Regions from separate parts of the Colwellia sp. MB02u-14 genome, predicted to be linked through region 4. Evidence: predicted binding sites of a transcription regulator. Region 4 holds the regulator's gene; each other region holds the start of a gene.

Region 1 (4,555 bases), on a different contig from region 4:
TAAAAGCGAAACTCAGACGGTTAAGAGAATACCGTTAAAAAGAGAGTCCACCACCCAAGCTAAAATATTGCCGAAGCAGCCAAACAATAAAAATTGTTAACAAGTGATAGCTCAAATAAAAGTATTTCACAAACGTCACTAAGGAAGCTGGGGCAACGTTTGAATAATCAAGCAAGTGAAACGCGCAAGATGACAATTTCAATCAATACTGAACCCATAAAAATACTCTTGCACCATCGATAACAAGGTTTAATCAACAACCCGATGCTAAAGCGAAAATAAAGCAAGTAGATTGAATAGCAGTAAGGTTAATATCGCAATAACAGCAATATCAGATTTGCTTGGGGGAAGTGTTCGATGTAATAGCATGCCTGATTTAAAAGACTTCTAAGATAAAAGAAAGAAATAGGCACAAAAAAAACCAGGGAGGATATCACTGGTTTTTTAATCAATATAAAACTAAAGAGGGTTAGATTGAGAAAGAAGAACCACAACCACAAGTCGAAGATGCATTGGGGTTATTTACTAAGAATCGACTGCCTTCTAGGCCTTCAATATAATCGACTTCACCATCAACTAAGTATTGTAAACTCATCGGGTCAATAACCATAGTAACGCCTTTTTTAACGATGGTCATGTCACCATCGTTCACTTTTTCATCAAAAGTAAAGCCATATGAAAATCCAGAGCAGCCACCACCTGTTACATACACTCTTAATTTTAATTCCGGGTTCTCTTCTTCTGTTATCAAAGACAACACTTTAGTTGCGGCGGCATCGGAAAATTTTATCGGTAATTCAGGAGTTGACATATTACTCTACTTACAAAGATGTTAACGGGATTGTCTCAGAGCCATTATCTTAAACTTGACTAATTTAGTCAAGTATTCACTTGTTTAGTCTGCTAACCCCAATAAAAAGTAATGTTTCACAAATATAACAAAAAAAATGCGCCATATTTCTCAATATAACGCATTGATCAGGTTATTAATGAAAGATTAATTTTTTACTTTTCTACGGTAAGTAAAACCAGCCATAGCAAGCAACATTAATACAATAGTTCCTGGTTCTGACACAGGAGTTGAACCACCAGAAAATGAAGCAACACCTTCAATAATGTCGTTAGCGCATGTCATTGCCCAGCGAAAAGCAATTTGATTAGCGGTAGCAAGTGCGGTACCACTCACATCAAAAGAAAAACTAACTTTACCGTAGCCATTCCATGTTTCACCAACGGTCTTAGCATAGCTATAATTAGTATCTACATACCATGAAGATGAATCATGAACTATATCGCTATTTCTATCCGCAAGCATTACCGCTTGGTTATCACGAGAACTAGTACCATGAAGATCAGACGAACTCACTACCTGATTACTGCCAAAGCCTGACTTTAATTCCCCAGTTCCTGACGTAAATTTACGTGCACCACTAAGGTCGTAAACGTAGTTCCAATTTGTGCCGGTATTTGATTTATCTGCAGTACTAGTATATCTGTCACGTGAGTTATTTCGTTTGGGATCCCAAGGCGATTCTCCAGTACTGTCAAAACTATTATCAGCAGCCATAAACAAATCACCAAGCTTGATACCGTCTGTATTTATATCGTTGTAAAATGCAGTAAAGATGTCAACAGATAGTATGGTGCCAACACGAGAAACGAACATTTGGTCAACATCAAATAGGTAAGATTCACCATTGATGTCATTTCTATTACCTTTACCTATATAATTATCTTGAATATCTGAATAACCATTATCAGTGTACTCCTTCATTATTTCATCGGCGGTAAGTGTTGTAGCAAACGCGTTAATACTTGATACTGAAAGTGCAGCTATTGCAATCCATTTTAAACATTTCATATTTTTAAACCTACTTCTAAATACCGGCATCAATACATGTGTAATCAAAACACAAGATTATGTATAATTTATTATCTACTAATTCAGTCTTATTCAAAATTCAAGCCAATATGTAAAAAACCAATAACTTCAATAATATAGAGAAATATATAGATATATACTCATTATATTACCTAAAAGTGTAAAAATTATCGACAACTATTATTTCATCCATTAAACAATTAAAGATCTTCTAGATATTAATAATAACTCCGAGTATCCTTAACAATTGATTTTCATAAAAGAAATATTTCAATGATATCTTTAATAAAAACGACTTTAGCCTTACTCACTGGCACGCTTTTATTGCTAAGTACCCATTCTCTAGCTTTTACCGAGCAAAATGCAGATAAACCTTATGAAGATGCACTCAAAAGTTTTTATATCTCTGAACTGAACGCTGCAATTATTCATTTGAAAAATGCTTTAAAAAATGATCCTAAGCATTTACCTTCAATGGTTTTACTCGCCGAAGTGTATATTGCGATGGGTGATGGCGCTTCCGCTGAGAATCAGTTAGAAAAAGCCCAAAATAATAAAGCGGATGAAAGTAAGGTACTTCCTTTAATGCTCGAGGCTTATCTGTTACAACAAAAATATAAAGAAGTGATTAATGCCCCTATTGCAGCTGACACCCAAAAAAAACAGCTTAATAAAATTGCGATATTACAAGGAAGAGCTTTTATCGCGATGAACAATTTAGCGCAAGCAAGAATATTATTTCAAAAAGCATTAGAACATGTACCTAATAGCATTAAAGCACAATTAGGCCTCGCACAAGTATACTTACTTAAAGGAAACATACTTCAAGCGAGAGCTTACCTCAGCCAAGTACTAGCGGTATCTCCAACAAATAGTATTGCTTTAACAATGCTTGCTAATATAGAACAGCAAGTAGGCAATAAATTAGAGTCATTGAGTATTATTTCTCAGGTTATCGAATTAAACAATAAGGACTTCCCTGCGCTACTAACACGAGCAAGCCTATATATTGAGCTAGGAAATTTTCAACTTGCCTTGAACGACATTGATGTTATTACGACAGAAATCCCTAATGAACCTAAAGCGAATTATTTAAAAATAATAGCAAACAGTGCGCTAGGAAATACAAAGGAAGTAGAGGAAACAACCGCTCATATTAATGTGGTATTAACCGGTTTACCTGAGGAGGTAATGAAACAAAATCCGGTCTATCTTTATTTAGCTGGCGTACTAAGTTTCCAACAACAAGAAAACCTTAAAGCTCAAGAGTTTTTGCAAAAATACCTTGCCATCATTAATAATGATACAAGAGCATTAAAGTTAGCGGCCCAAGTCGAGTTATCATTAAATAGCCCATTTCGAGCGAAAACATTATTGGTAAAATCAAAGTTAGTCGATCCAGATGATATCGAAACCTGGTCTCTACTTGGGCAAACTTATACAATACTAGGTGAGCTACAACTTGCTGAAAATTATCTAATCGACGTTGTTAATAATAAAGACAACCCAAAGGCTTTGTTTGACTTAGCAAACTTAGAGATGCTGACCGGGAAGTTTTCACAAGCGATTATCCACCTTGAACAGGCAAAGTCACTCGATACCAACGTAAGCTTAATTGTATTATTGGCAGAGGCTTACCAGAAAAACAATCAATTTGAACAAGCACTCGAACAATTAGACCTTGCGCTAACATTACAAAATGACGATAGCGTTTTACACTTACGAAAAGGCATCCTCTTAGGTCGATTAAACAAACATCTTCTGGCAAAAAAATCACTAGAACAATCTTTAGCTTTAAACCCAAATAACCTTAGAACGCTTGTTCATTTATCAAGAATAGATGTTATTGAGCAACAGTCTGACAAAGCTATTGAGAAAATCAATAAAAAAGTGTCTGAATTAAAAGAGCCTAATGCATTTTTATTAATCGAGCTAGGCAATATACATCGCATAACAAAAAACAATAATGATGCACTAGATGCATACAAAAAAGCGTTTAGTGTTGATAACAATAACCCAACAGCATTAATCAACATTATTGAGATGCAAGTAATGCTTGGTCAGCTAAAAGAAGCTATAACGCTGACAAATAAATTTTTGAACAAAAACAATAAAGTTGGAAGTGTTTATTTAGCACTCGCTAATTTATATATGGCTGATAAAGCCTATGAAAAGGCTTTTAGCACTTTTGAATTAGCCGTAAAGAATAGCAATGACAAATCAAATATTTATAATGTTTTTGCTGATGCACAATTGTCCCGTTCTGATTTTGAGGGAGCCACTCTCAGCTTAAAACGCTCGATTTCATGGAATAGCGAAAACGTTGACTCATATTTAAAATTATTTAATATTTACGTAGAGCAAAAAAATGAACGACTTGCTTTAGATATTTTACAAAGCATATCAGAGAGAAGTACTAACCTTGTTTTTTTGAAGAATTTAGAAGGTGACTTATACCGACAATTAGAAAAATTTGATAAAGCAGAAAACTTATTTTTGGTTTCCTTGAAAAAAAGTAAAAACCGACAGGCCGTTTACGGTTTGTACCGTGTTTATAAACAACAAAAACAATTTTCAAAAGCACTTAGTTTACTGACTGACTGGACTAACGATAATCCACAAGATATTACTTCTCAAATCGCAATAGCCGACACGTTAGTCGCTACAAACCAA
Region 2 (4,555 bases), on a different contig from region 4:
TTGCTGTGTAAAAGTAAATTTCTGCTACAGAACAAAAAATAGAGTAAGACTAGTATGACTAGATATTTTTCTATTACTATACTTTTATTCTTTTCGTGTCTATAAAATGTATTATAAATGTAATGTTTTTATGACAGTGACTAATATATAGAAATAGTTAATGCTAATTGGTCATATTTACAATATATTCACTGTAGTTATGATGTGTTCAGGAATTATTATGTATTTTTATGCCGCAAGGCAACCCATTCTAGATAAAGACAAAAATCTTTTTGCCTATGAATTGTTATTTAGAGACAGTATTGATAACGTTTTTCCTGACATTGATGGCGACGAAGCCACAACCAAAATGATCGAAGCAAGTAAATTTAACTTAGGTATTGGTGAATTTACCGCTAATAAACCTGCCTTTATTAATTTTACACTCGAAACGTTAAGCCTTGGTTACGCAAATATGCTAGCGACTGATGAAGTAGTTGTAGAGATTCTAGAGACGGTTAAGCCGGGTAAAAAACTGCTAGCTATTTGTAAAGATCTTTACGAGCAAGGGTACACATTAGCGCTTGATGACTACGAACATCAAAAAGTGTGGATGCACTTCTTCCCATATATCAAAATAATAAAAATAGATTGGAAAATTTCCACTATTGAAGAGATAAAAGAAGTTAAGCAGGCGATTATAAATTTTCCTGATATTAAGTTACTTGCAGAAAAAGTTGAAACATACGAAGAATACAATCAAGCTTTAGAATTAGGTTTTGAACTGTTCCAAGGTTTTTTCTTTGCAAAGCCTGAAATGATAAAAACTAAAAGTCTATCTCCGTCACAAATAGCGATGGCTGAGTTACTTTATGAAACATCAAAACCCGAATTAGATTTAATCAGTATTACATCTGTATTTGAGCGTGATGTGACACTTTCATATAAATTATTAAGATATGTCAACTCAGCAATTTTCCGGAGGAGCACAGAGATATCTACAATAAAACAAGCACTTGTAACCTTAGGCTCTGATGAGTTAAAGCGTTTTTTAGGTCTAATGTTTGCTATAAATGTTAACCCTGACAAGCCTTCTGAGTTAATCAATTCAGCAATGGCTCGAGCAAAGTTTTGTGAGCTTGTTGCAAAAAACATTAGTGTTCCAGTAAATAGCTCAATTGCATTTTTAACGGGACTATTGTCATTAATTGATGCCATTTTAGATGAAAAACTTGAAACAGTTTTAGAAAAACTTCCTCTTGCTCAAGAAATAAAAGATCCTTTACTCACTAAAAAAGGAGTCTTGGCTGAATTAATACAATTGTTAGAGTTTATTGAACATGCACAATGGGAAAAAACCACTATTGTCATGAAAAAATTAGGTATTGAAAAAGAGAAAGTCATTAAAGATTATAATGAAGCACTAAATTGGGCTGATGAACAATCCCAAATGACCAATAGTTAACTTCGTTTCAAAAGCTAAAAGGCCAAATTTTACATCTATTTTCCTGTGATATTACCTCTATGAACAGAGGTACTTGTGATTTGTAATAATACAGTTCATATCGTTTTTCCTGAAGATCGTCACTCTTTCACATCCATGTGACCGTGACATACCGTTCTTCCTGAACATCGTCACTCTTTCACATCCATGTGACCGTGACATACCGTTCTTCCTGAACACCGTTACTCTTTCACATCCATGTGACCGTGACATACCGTTCTTCCTGAACATCGTTACTCTTTCACATCCATGTGACCGTGACATACCGTTCTTCCTGAACATCGTTACTCTTTCACATCCATGTGACCGTGACATACCGTTCTTCCTGAACATAAAAACGAGTAAGATTTATAGTCTTCGCTCGTTTTATGGTGACAGTAACAGTAGAATAACAGCTCAAAGACTATATAAACGCTAATGACGTTACACAGTTATATAGAAATACTACATCAGATCTTTGCGGTCTTTAGCCATAACTTTGGTGGTTAGCAAATTAAAATCTTTTAGCTCAATTATCTCATCCGTTAATTGATCTTCAAGAGCATCAATTGCGATAACTGACTGACAAAGCTCCTCGCTTCGCGTTTCTATTTCGTTACCACGAGATTTCATTTCGTATTCCATCTTTTCACCAAAATCTTCCATACGTGTTTCAAAGGCATCCATATCGCCCCCAGAAAAAAGCATCTGTTGACCAACAGCAATCATCAAACTGCCTATCGAATTTTGCACTGTTTGCTCTACAGCACTCTCAATACGCTGTTCGAAATCTTCATTGAAAAAATCGTCTCCTGAAAAGCCGTTTTCATCAAAATAAATGTCTTTATGGTGAGTAAAACCTTCATCGATTTCTTTACGTATTTCTGAGAGTTGGGCACCAATTTCAGCACTAATATCATTCCCCTCACCTAGCAATTCATTAAAGGCTAAATTTACGCCATCACTCGCAAGATCAATAGCATCTAATGCAATCCCTTTTACTTGCGGAACAGCAGATCTAATACGCATAGCATAATCGGTAACTAAAGATTGCTGACTATCAGATAAAGCGATTTTATTGTCATTAACGTATAGCATTTCATTATCAACAATTTTGTAGAGCGCTTTTTTATCTCTTGAGAATTCAATGGCTGTGGCGGTAATTTTAACGCCTCCTGATATGTCTGCATTGCATGAGTCATTGGTAAATGATGCTTTAGAAGCAAATGAACTGCTGCTTGCCAATATTAGTGCCGTAGCGATTAGTGTTTTCATATTATCCCTTCTCTTATAAAATGTTGTCTTTAACTAAATAACGCATAACTAAGCTCGTTATTACAAAATAGGTGCCATAAAATAAAAGTAATAAAATTCAATAGGGTATATAAAAACAAACAATAAGAAAGAGAATAAAAAGCTATTATTTGGTTAAGAAAACAAAGTTTTAGTTAATATGATATGTTTTGCATTTCAATCAGTCTTGATTGACAACGGGCAAATTCAAAAATTAATTGTTGCCCCTGATAAAGGTCAAAAACATCAACTTCAGCGTTAATAATAAGTCTTATCTTTCTATCATAGAACTCATCAACCAACGCAATAAAACGTCGAGCTTCGTCATCTAAATGACGAAGCTCACCCAATATTTTACCCTCACGTTGATAGCCATCTTCCACGCCAGAGGCAACTGAAATAATTCTTTCTCCATTGAACTGTGGGACTTGATCAAGTAATACTGTTTTAAAACTATCAGCCAAACGCATATAGTCTCGCTGACTTCTTGGGCCTGAACAAAGCGCATAAAAATCAAAGAGTATCGTTTTATCAGTTTTCGCTTGGTAAGCTATTTTACGGTGGTTAACTGTTATATAACCTGAACTTACTTTACTCCCTGTAACTTCAAAGAATCGATTAACCAGAGTATTATTTTTAGCCAAGGGAAAGCTATAATCACGATACTCGATTGCAACTTCATCGTGGCCTAAACGATGGTCAATGTCACCATCAACTGATAACACTTGGCAATGCTTATTAATTAGACCGATAGTTGGTAGAAAGCGTTCACGCTGTAAACCGTTTCTGTAGAGTTGCTCGGGTTGACTGTTAGATGTAGCAATTAAAATAATACCTTGCTGAAAAAGTGCTTGAAACAAACCCGAAAGCAACATGGCGTCACCAATGTCTGAAACAAAAAATTCATCAAAACATAGCACCTTAATTTTTTTTGCCCAGCGCTTTGCAATAAATGTTAAAGGATCACTTTCCCCTGAACATAAATTTAATTGCTGATGAACTTCTTCCATAAATCGGTGGAAGTGAATACGTTTTTTTGCTGTGATCGCTAAATGTTGGAAAAACAGATCCATAAGCATGGTTTTACCACGCCCAACTCTGCCATAGAAATAAATTCCGGGAATAACAATGGGTTTATTAAGTCGTTTAGCCAGCCAAGACTGCTGTTCTTGCTGATAAATGTTCTGGGAGAGCTCATCGAGTTTCGCAACTGCATTAACTTGTGCGTAATCATATTGAAAATGATTTAAAGCAGATAACGACTGATAAGCTGAGAGCATAAACTAAATTTTTTCCACAAAAAAAGGGTGAGACATAAGTCTTACCCTTTTTAGCAATTTATTTGTATGAGGTAACCTAGGTTAACTCAACATACAAAATTAAAGAGCTTGAATGTTCTCAGCTTGAGGACCTTTCTGACCTTGAGTAACAGTAAACTGTACTTTTTGGCCTTCAGCTAGAGTTTTAAAACCGTCGCCAGAGATTGCAGAGAAATGTGCGAAAACGTCAGGACCAGATTCTTGCTCGATGAAACCAAAACCTTTAGACTCGTTGAACCATTTTACTGTACCAGTAGTTGTAGACATAATAGTATCCTATTTGTTTAATATAATTTTAATTTTGTTCCAGTCATTAAATAAATTTAATGACAAAAAACGATATTGCTGAGAGTGTTGCTATGACTTATTAAACAGGACGAGCTACTAACATAACTTCGAAACTTGGTACATAAATATAGGTAGTACTTTCTAGCTGCGTGCATCATATATCTTTCACAGAAAGAGTCAAGGTTTTTATCTA
Region 3 (4,555 bases), 340 kb from region 4:
TCTAATTCTAACTCTTTACCTTCGCCTTTTTCTTCAGCCATCATCGAGCCTTTAATATCTATTTAAATGTTAGGTTTATGTTTAATCAACTATATCGTTGAATCGCCAGCTAGCCAATGAGTTTTCTCATTTAAGCGTAGTAATCTACGCCAGTTGATGAACCTTTAACCAAATTTAGTGTTTGCGTATCACTTAACGCTGATAATTCATTACCAGTAACATCGCCCTCACCACCTTGATCACCACCGCCAAGTTCATCTTCATTTTGTTGTTTGCTTTGTTGCTCGACATTGGCATCGCCAACATCAACACCACTTTCAGCAAGCATCTCTTTTAATCGACCTAAGTTTTGATCAAAAGCTTCTTTTGCCTGCTGGTTTTGCACCGTAAAGTTAACAACAGCCTGCTCATTTTGCATATTAATTTTAACGTTAACATTACCTAGTTCTTGAGGATCAAGACGAATTTCAATTTGTTGAAGTTTCTGGTTCATCATTACCATAACTTTATCTTTCAACGCGCCCGCAAAATCTTTACGGTATACTGATAAAGTTTCATTGTATAATGAAGTCGCTTGCTTTGCATTCGTGACCGATTGAGCCGTAGATTGAACATTTTCACTGCTCAGTTTGGTGATCATCTCTTCAGTAAAAGCTGCTGATTTTGTCGCTTCATTAACTTGAAGAATATCTCTGTTAAGCGCATTTTCAATACTGATATTCATTTGTTTTTTATCAAAAATCTCATTAAATGGTTTTTCTTTAACTGATACTTCATTATTGACCAATTTTTCAGTGTTAGATAAACTTTGTGCCATTTTCTTGTTTTGTTGCTCTGACGACTGCTCTTGAGATTGTTCGCCAGCACTTGAGTTTTGTGCCTCAAGTACTTTGTGGGTTGCTTGATTGATCACTCGACTTTGATTCTGGTTACTTTCTTGAGCTTGTTTTTCGCCAGGAACGCTCACTCCAGCAAAAGCGACTTTATCTGTATTGATATTGTTAGCATCAATTTCACCCACCAAGTTTTCGTTTTTAACCGTTATGGGTAATGCCGTCTCGGCTCCCTCTTTTGTTAACGAGGTATGATTTTTCGCATTACTTTGTGGGGTTTTATCATGCGTTGTCACTTTATCTTGACTACCTAAAAACGCTGTATTGACTTTTTCTAATTCACCTTCAATCGCTGTATTTTCTTCACCAACCGCAAGGGCTTCAAGATCACTTGCTGACATTTGCTGCTTTGTCACATTGTTAACGTCAGTTTGGGTTGACAGCAGGGTTTTAAGATCAGTGAATTTCATTGATGAAACTTGCTCATTTCCTGTTTTCCCCTCGACTACAGCAATGTCTAACTTACTTTCATTTTTAATCACTTTACCCGCATCAACAACGGGTGGGATTTGAGCGTCAGTTTTATTTATCAATGCCGCGTTTTTGCTAGCTACCTGCATTTTTAATTGCTCAGCTACGTTTTTATCGGGGGTAGGTTTTACTGAATTATCTTCAATTTCACCTGTTTTTATTTTATAATTTCCACCAAGTACTTGCTTTAAAAGCACTTCTAATTCAGTTTTGTCTTGCTGCTTCCCAGCACTTTCTAGGGTTGATAATTTTTCATTAGTTTTTGGCGTAACCGTATTTTCACCATCGGATAATATTTTTTGAGAAGCAGACAAGAACGACATCAGTTGCTCGGTAGTACTTTCTGTATTTTTAGAGGTCGTCGATTCGTTATTAACGTTTACGACTATTGTACTTTTCTGCTCAGGATCTTCTTTTTGAGCATTTTCTAGCTGATCTTTTCTTTCATTGATATCTTGATCATCACTAGGCAACTGTTCTGCTGATTGACTCTTATGAGTTTCAGTGTTGATTTCTTCATCAGATGCCGTACCTAACTCTTTATCTTTCGACGGAACACCTTTATTTACGGGGTTACTTTCTGCATCAACTTTCGCTTTGTTGCCACTTATTTCTTGTTTCTTGCCGCTTTGTTGGTTTTGATAATGTTGATCCACCATTTGCGCAAAATCTTTATTTGGATTTTTTGACGAGCCTGTTACTCTTGACTGAACAGAACTAAAGTCCTTACTTGGCGCTATATCTATGGCTAATGTATTAACTTGCGGCATAGTAAACCTTTTCATTTCAACGGTAAGTTTGAGCTATATTTAAAAGAGTTATAGCATTTTTTATGGCTAATTTTTTCTAACACATAAGTAAGCAAGTATTGTTCCAAAGAATATTGTAATCTTTAGAAATAGCTTTATCTCTGCATTTTTTGTCGCACAAATTGTTGAGTAGCAATTTCATCAAACATTTTTTGTTCTTGTTTATTTGCAATAATGGCCAGTGCTTGTCTTTTTTTATCACGAAGCAATTCCACTGCTTGAATTTTTTGTCGCTGAGCAAACCACTGTTGCTTGCTCTGTTCGACTATTGCCTTGCTTTGCGTGATGGCAATATCTACTTGCTGAGCTGCGTTGTCTAGCTTGGCAATAAAGGCATGAAAATGGCTAAATGTTGCGCTATCGATACCGACCATTGAACGTTCATTTAACCGTTTCATATACTCAAGTCGATACTCGCTAACACTGTTTAACCGTTCAATATTCTGCTGATATTCAAATTCAGCCGTTTGTAGTGCTTGCGCTGCTTTTTTTTCTTTGTCTTGTTCATAACGATGTAAGGTATCCAGTTGCTTTAATGGCATAAGTTACCCCTTTGTAATAGTGAATGGCCAAGTAGCGTTACTACACTTTCTTTAACAACACGATGCAAGAATATTTTATTATCCCTGCGCTGTTTGTGCGTGTGCTTGCGCTGCAGAAAATATTTCTTGGAGTTGCGTTAAGCTTTGATCATAAGGAATAACTTCCAACATTTTTTGTTGTAAGAAAAATTTGATCACTGGCATTAAGTCAATTGACTGATCAATACGAGGATCATTGCCACGGCTATAAGCGCCAATAGCAATCAAATCTTTGTTTTGCTGGTATAGGGAATAAACTTGTTTTAATTGTCGAGCGAGTTGCTGATGCTCTTCACTGGTCACCATTGGCATTACACGACTAATAGAACCTTCGATATCAACCGCAGGATAGTGACCTGCATCAGCTAAAGCACGAGATAAAACAATATGTCCATCTAAAATTGCCCGAGAAGCATCTGCAATAGGGTCTTGTAGATCATCACCTTCTGTTAATACCGTAAAAAATGCGGTTATTGATCCCTGACCTTCACCACCATTACCCGCTCGTTCTACCAGTTGTGGTAACTTTGAAAATACTGAAGGCGGATAACCTTTGGTTGCTGGAGGCTCGCCCACAGCGAGTGCTATTTCTCGTTGCGCTTGTGCATAACGTGTCAGCGAGTCGACCAATAATAAAACATTTAAGCCTTGATCTCGAAAATACTCAGCAATTTGTACCGCTGTTTCACAACCTTTTAGACGCATTAATGGCGAATTATCTGCAGGCGCAGCAACAACAACTGATCGTGCGCGTCCTTCTTCATCTAAAATTTCTTCAATAAATTCTTTAACTTCTCGGCCACGTTCACCAATTAATCCCACCACAATTACATCAGCAGTTGTGCCACGTGTCATCATTCCTAGCAAAACACTTTTACCAACACCTGAGCCAGCGAACAGCCCCATACGCTGACCCACACCTACGGTTAAAAAGCTATTAATAGCACGTACACCAACGTCTAGAGGTTTGGTAATTGCCCGTCTCGATAAAGGGTTAATGGGTTTATTATTTATTTGGTAATGACCCGAGTTTTTGATTGGACCTTTACCGTCTAAGGGTTTACCTACACCATCAACGACTCGGCCAAGCAAATCCATTGAAAAAGGTAAGCGAGCTTTCGTCGCTAGCGGCACAACGCGCGCGCCAGGTAAAACGCCTTGTAAGCTTTGTTCTGGCATTAAATAAGTGATGTCTTTAGAAAATCCGACAATCTCGGCGATTAAATCGCCTTGTGCGGTCTCGACCAGACATTGGCTTCCTACTGCGGCTTTAACCCCAACAGCTTCTAAGGTTAAACCCACAACCCTTACTAAGCGCCCCGCGACAGAAACTTTATGCGGATGGACAAACTCTTGACAGTTTTTTAGTCTTTCATTTAGGCGAAAGGTATTAACCATAGCGGTATTTTGACTCTTTTATACAAGAAATTACTGATGTAATGCATCTTGCAAAAATGAGTCCAATACTTCTTTCATCCGTGATTTAACACTCAAATCTACGTTGGAAGTACTGTTTTCAATTTGACAACTACCAGGAACAAGCTGTGGTGCAGCAAGCAAGCGCCAACCTTGCTCTTGAACATGATCTGCACCAAACTGCTTTTCAACACGTTTAATATCATCTGGATGCAATAAAATTTGTGTTTGTGCTTCTTGGCTAGGTAAAGCTTTTATGCCTGCAGAAATTGCGCCTATTATGATATCAGGATTTGTTTTAGCTTCTTGTAGGGTAACAGCTTCGGTAAGTTGCACAACAAGGTGAAGAAGTTGTTGTTCGACATTTTTTTCTACATCGAGTAAC
Region 4 (4,555 bases):
AATGAAGGCATATTATATAACAACAACCGAGTGAAGTTAGAAAAGCATGTGCGCTTGGTAGCAACCGATCAAAATAGCTTATTACAAGAAGTTCAAGGAAAATACTTTGAACTTGATTTAAAAACTAACATCATAAGTTCAGAACAAGAAATTAAAATTATTGGTAAAGGATTTACCATCGATGGTAAGGGTTTAATTGTCGACTTAAACACCAACCAAATGACACTAACTAAACATGTGAAATCCATTTATGAAATTGTTAAAAAATAGCCTACTGTGCTTAATATTATCAGGCGCCTTGCTTTCATCAGCTTTCGCTGAAAAATTTGATATATCACAAAAAATTGAAATTGATGCATCAAGACAAGCAGCAGATCTTAAAAATAAAATTTTCAGCTATATCGACAACGTAGTTATCACCCAAGGTTCATTAATTATTCGTGCCGACTTGGTTCAAGTGCTAACGCAATCAGGTAGCGAAGAAAAAACCTATATTGCGAAAGGGAAACCAGCAACATTTGAACAAACGTTAACCGATGGTACTCTGCTTAATTTGCAAGCAGATGAAATACGATACGAGCCTGGAAACAATTTAGTGATCATTTCAGGAAATGCATTATTACAACAAGAAGACAGTGAAGTCAGTGGTAGTAAAATCACTTACAATATTGATACTCAGTATGTAAATGCTGAGAGTAAAACTAATGAACGAACGAAGACAATTTTTCAGCCTAAAGAAAAAGTACAAGCGAAAAAAAATGACACTAATACTCTGGAAAAAGGTAACTTATGAGTACGAGCACGCTAATGGCGAAAGGTCTTGCTAAGGCTTATAAAGGCAGAAAAGTTGTTAAGAATGTCAGTATGCAAGTCTCAGCAGGACAAATAGTGGGTTTACTCGGCCCTAATGGCGCAGGAAAAACCACCTCTTTCTATATGATTGTTGGTTTGGTTGAAAGTGATAGTGGCGATATTATTCTCAATGATGAAAACCTCACGTTAGCACCTATGCATGAACGCGCAAGAAAAGGGATAGGGTACTTGCCACAAGAAGCCTCTATCTTTCGAAAACTGAGTGTTTACGATAATATTATGGCCATTTTGCAAACACGAAAAGAATTATCTAATGCAGAACGTGAAGAAAAGCTAGAACATTTAGTTGAAGAATTTAACATAGGTCATATTAAAGATAATTTAGGCATGAGCTTATCAGGTGGTGAACGTCGCCGAGTAGAGATTGCTCGAGCTTTAGCCGCAGAGCCCAAATTTATTTTATTAGATGAACCTTTTGCGGGTGTTGACCCAATTTCAGTAGGTGATATCAAAAAAATTATTCTACACTTAAAAGAACGTGGTATTGGTGTTTTGATCACCGACCATAATGTAAGAGAAACCCTTGATGTGTGTGAACATGCTTATATTGTTAGTCATGGTGAACTTATTGCAGAAGGTAATGCAGATCAAATTCTTGCAAATCAACATGTAAGAGATGTATACCTTGGTGAACAATTCACGCTATAGTAGCTAATAAGTTAATAATATTTTCGTATATCGACAATATTCAATTAAAAATAATAGGAAGTTAATGACCTAAATGCGCCCTACTCTACAACTCCGCATAGGACAACAATTAACCATGACGCCTCAATTGCAGCAAGCAATCAAATTGCTGCAATTGTCAACGTTAGAGCTTCAGCAAGAAATTCAAGAGGCCTTAGAAAATAATCCATTACTAGAAATGGATGAATCGTCAAACAATGCTGAAGATAAAAGTACTGACAATCTTGAAGAAGCTCACACAGCTGGTGCAGGTGATATTAAAGAGAAAGCCGTTTCTGATGGCAGCGAAGACTCTACACCCACCATCGATGAGATCACCACCACTGAAGCAATGGATAAAAATGATATCCCTGAAGAATTAAACATGGATACGACCTGGGATGACAACTACACCGCAGGTGCAGCGAGTTCTAATTCGGGACCCGCTTCAGAAGATTATACTTACCAAGGCGAAACTCAAGATTCTATTCAAGACCACTTACGCTGGCAAATGGAATTAAGCCCTTTCACCGAAACCGACCGTGCTATAGCTACCGCAATCATAGATGCCGTTGACGATGCTGGCTATTTGACCGTTTCCAGTGAAGACATTCTAGACAGTGTTGCCATTGAAGGTGTTGAACTTGATGAAATAGAGGTGGTACTAAAACGTATTAACCTCTTTGACCCTGTTGGCGTTGCTGCACGTTCTATTTCAGAATGTTTAATTATTCAACTTAACCAATTTGACCCCGCAACGCCGTGGTTAGCAGAAAGTAAGTTGGTGTTACGTGACCATATTAATCTGCTGGGTAGCCGAGATTATCGTACGTTAATGCGTAAAACTCGACTAAAAGAAGAGCAACTTCGCGAAGTCGTCCGCCTGATTCAATCACTTGATCCTAGACCTGGCGACAGTGTTATCAAAAGTGATGATCAATACGTTATTCCTGATGTTTCTGTTGAAAAGAAAAATGGGCGTTGGGTTGTTGAACTAAATCCTGATACAGCACCAAAGCTGTCTGTCAATCAGCAATATGCTTCGATGTCTCGTTCGATGAAGTCAACGGCAGACACACAGTTTATTCGCTCAAATTTACAAGAAGCTAAATGGTTTATTAAAAGTTTAGAAAGTCGTAACGATACCTTATTGAAAGTGTCAAACTGTATTGTTCAACGACAAATTGGTTTTTTCGAACATGGTAATGAAGCCATGCGTCCTATGGTTCTAAATGATATTGCCGAAGCTGTCGATATGCATGAATCAACCATTTCTCGGGTAACAACACAAAAGTATATGCATACGCCACGAGGAATTTTTGAACTGAAATTTTTCTTTTCAAGTCATGTAGGGACAGAAAGTGGTGGCGAATGTTCATCAACCGCTATTCGTGCATTAATCAAAAAATTTGTCGCGGCTGAAATACCCGCAAAGCCATTAAGTGATAGTAAAATGGCTGACTTATTAGCCACTCAAGGAATAAATGTTGCTCGGCGTACTATTGCAAAATATCGCGAGTCACTTTCTATTCCCCCTTCTAACCAACGAAAAAGTTTACTTTAACGAAAAGATGAGGAATTAAGCTTATGCAAATTAATCTTTCTGGTCACCATGTTGAAATTACCGAAGCTTTACGAGAAAATGTCAATATAAAAATGGCAAAGTTGACCCGACATTTTGACCATATCAATAATGTTCATGTTGTTCTCACCGTTGAGAAATCAAACCAAATTGCAGAAGCGACGATTCATCTTAGTGGCACTGATTTACATGCTAAAGCTGAAAATCCAGATATGTACGCCTCTATTGACAGTCTTGTTGATAAACTTGATCGGCAAATATTAAAGTACAAAGGCAAAACGAATCAGCATTAATGCTGTTTTTTATCTTTTCTCTAATCAAAGAATGTAAGTAGTGTAATGAAGTTGCAAGATATCCTAACCCTTGACTGCACACTCTGTGCCGTTAAGGGGACTAGCAAAAAAAAACTCCTTGAAATAATTAGCGCCACTGCGGCAAAAAAAATTGAGAACCTTGATACACATCAGCTATTTGAAAGTTTAATGGCGCGTGAAAAAGTGGGTTCTACCGGCATCGGTAACGGTATAGCTATCCCTCATGGGCGTTTGTCAAATACCTCACAAGTCATTGCCGTTTTACTGACCAGTGAACAAGCGGTGGAATTTGACTCTATAGATAATCGCGGGGTAGATATTATTATTGCGCTGTTTGTGCCCGAAGAGAACTGCCAACAACATTTAGAAACGCTACAAAGTATTGCACAAGTATTTAGTACCAAACAAATCGCAAAACAAGTAAGAAAGTGTCAAAATTCGCAAGAGCTTTTTAATTTAATAAAGCAAGCTGCACGTTAATAAATACAATAAAAAGTCAGGAAAATTCAAATGAAACTCATGATAGTCAGTGGTCGTTCAGGGTCAGGTAAAAGTGTTGCATTGCGTGTGCTCGAAGATTTAGGCTACTACTGCGTAGATAATATTCCTGTTAACTTGTTGCCTGCGTTAGCCCATACCGTCATCAATGACTATGATAAAGTAGCCGTTAGTTTAGATGTCCGTAATTTGCCCAATGACCCTAATGATGTCTCAGAAATATTAGATTATCTACCTAAAACAGTAAAGCTCGATATACTTTATTTAGACGCCGATGATTCTGATCTTATTCGCCGTTTTAGTGAAACGCGTCGTTTACATCCGTTAATAAAACAAAATATTCCACTCGACCAAGCGATTTCTTTAGAGAAAAAACTGCTTGAACCTATTTCTACACGTGCGGGATTGTATATAAATACCAGCCAGTTATCACCTCATCAATTATCTGACTTAGTGCGCGAGCGAATTTTGGGTAAAACGTCTGCCTCAATGGTTGTGGTATTTGAATCTTTTGGCTTTAAGCATGGTGTACCTCAAGATGCAGACTATGTATTTGATGCCCGCTTTCTTCCTAACCCTTTTTGGGAAAAAGACTTAAAAGGTTTTACTGGCTTAGACCAAC

The links. The regulator sigma-54, encoded in region 4, starts transcription at its own class of promoters, with help from an activator protein. The targets are predictions, from matches to a motif close to GTTGGCACGNNNNTNGNNT.
Region 1: a site for sigma-54 is predicted at 1,953-1,971, ahead of H4J52_RS15545 (PEP-CTERM sorting domain-containing protein). Genes of this name have one in related genera too.
Region 2: a site for sigma-54 is predicted at 2,798-2,816, ahead of H4J52_RS17535 (DUF2884 family protein). Genes of this name have one in related genera too.
Region 3: a site for sigma-54 is predicted at 2,224-2,242, ahead of H4J52_RS10775 (flagellar hook-length control protein FliK). Genes of this name have one in related genera too.

What each region holds. Positions count from the first base shown of each region.
Region 1 is NZ_JACGUX010000085.1:66,874-71,428, forward strand. Features, by position in the region: gene H4J52_RS15535 (hypothetical protein) at 1-100, shown strand, start outside; gene erpA (iron-sulfur cluster insertion protein ErpA) at 470-811, opposite strand; gene H4J52_RS15545 (PEP-CTERM sorting domain-containing protein) at 998-1,861, opposite strand; gene prsT (XrtA/PEP-CTERM system TPR-repeat protein PrsT) at 2,156-4,555, shown strand, end outside.
Region 2 is NZ_JACGUX010000087.1:259,448-264,002, forward strand. Features, by position in the region: gene H4J52_RS17530 (EAL and HDOD domain-containing protein) at 221-1,444, shown strand; gene H4J52_RS17535 (DUF2884 family protein) at 1,928-2,737, opposite strand; gene zapE (cell division protein ZapE) at 2,911-4,035, opposite strand; gene H4J52_RS17545 (cold-shock protein) at 4,135-4,341, opposite strand.
Region 3 is NZ_JACGUX010000079.1:96,695-101,249, forward strand. Features, by position in the region: gene fliL (flagellar basal body-associated protein FliL) at 1-41, opposite strand, end outside; gene H4J52_RS10775 (flagellar hook-length control protein FliK) at 131-2,134, opposite strand; gene fliJ (flagellar export protein FliJ) at 2,269-2,715, opposite strand; gene fliI (flagellar protein export ATPase FliI) at 2,794-4,152, opposite strand; gene fliH (flagellar assembly protein FliH) at 4,183-4,555, opposite strand, start outside.
Region 4 is NZ_JACGUX010000079.1:441,305-445,859, forward strand. Features, by position in the region: gene lptC (LPS export ABC transporter periplasmic protein LptC) at 1-270, shown strand, start outside; gene lptA (lipopolysaccharide transport periplasmic protein LptA) at 251-793, shown strand; gene lptB (LPS export ABC transporter ATP-binding protein) at 790-1,521, shown strand; gene H4J52_RS12355 (RNA polymerase factor sigma-54) at 1,595-3,103, shown strand; gene hpf (ribosome hibernation promoting factor) at 3,127-3,414, shown strand; gene ptsN (PTS IIA-like nitrogen regulatory protein PtsN) at 3,460-3,915, shown strand; gene rapZ (RNase adapter RapZ) at 3,946-4,555, shown strand, end outside.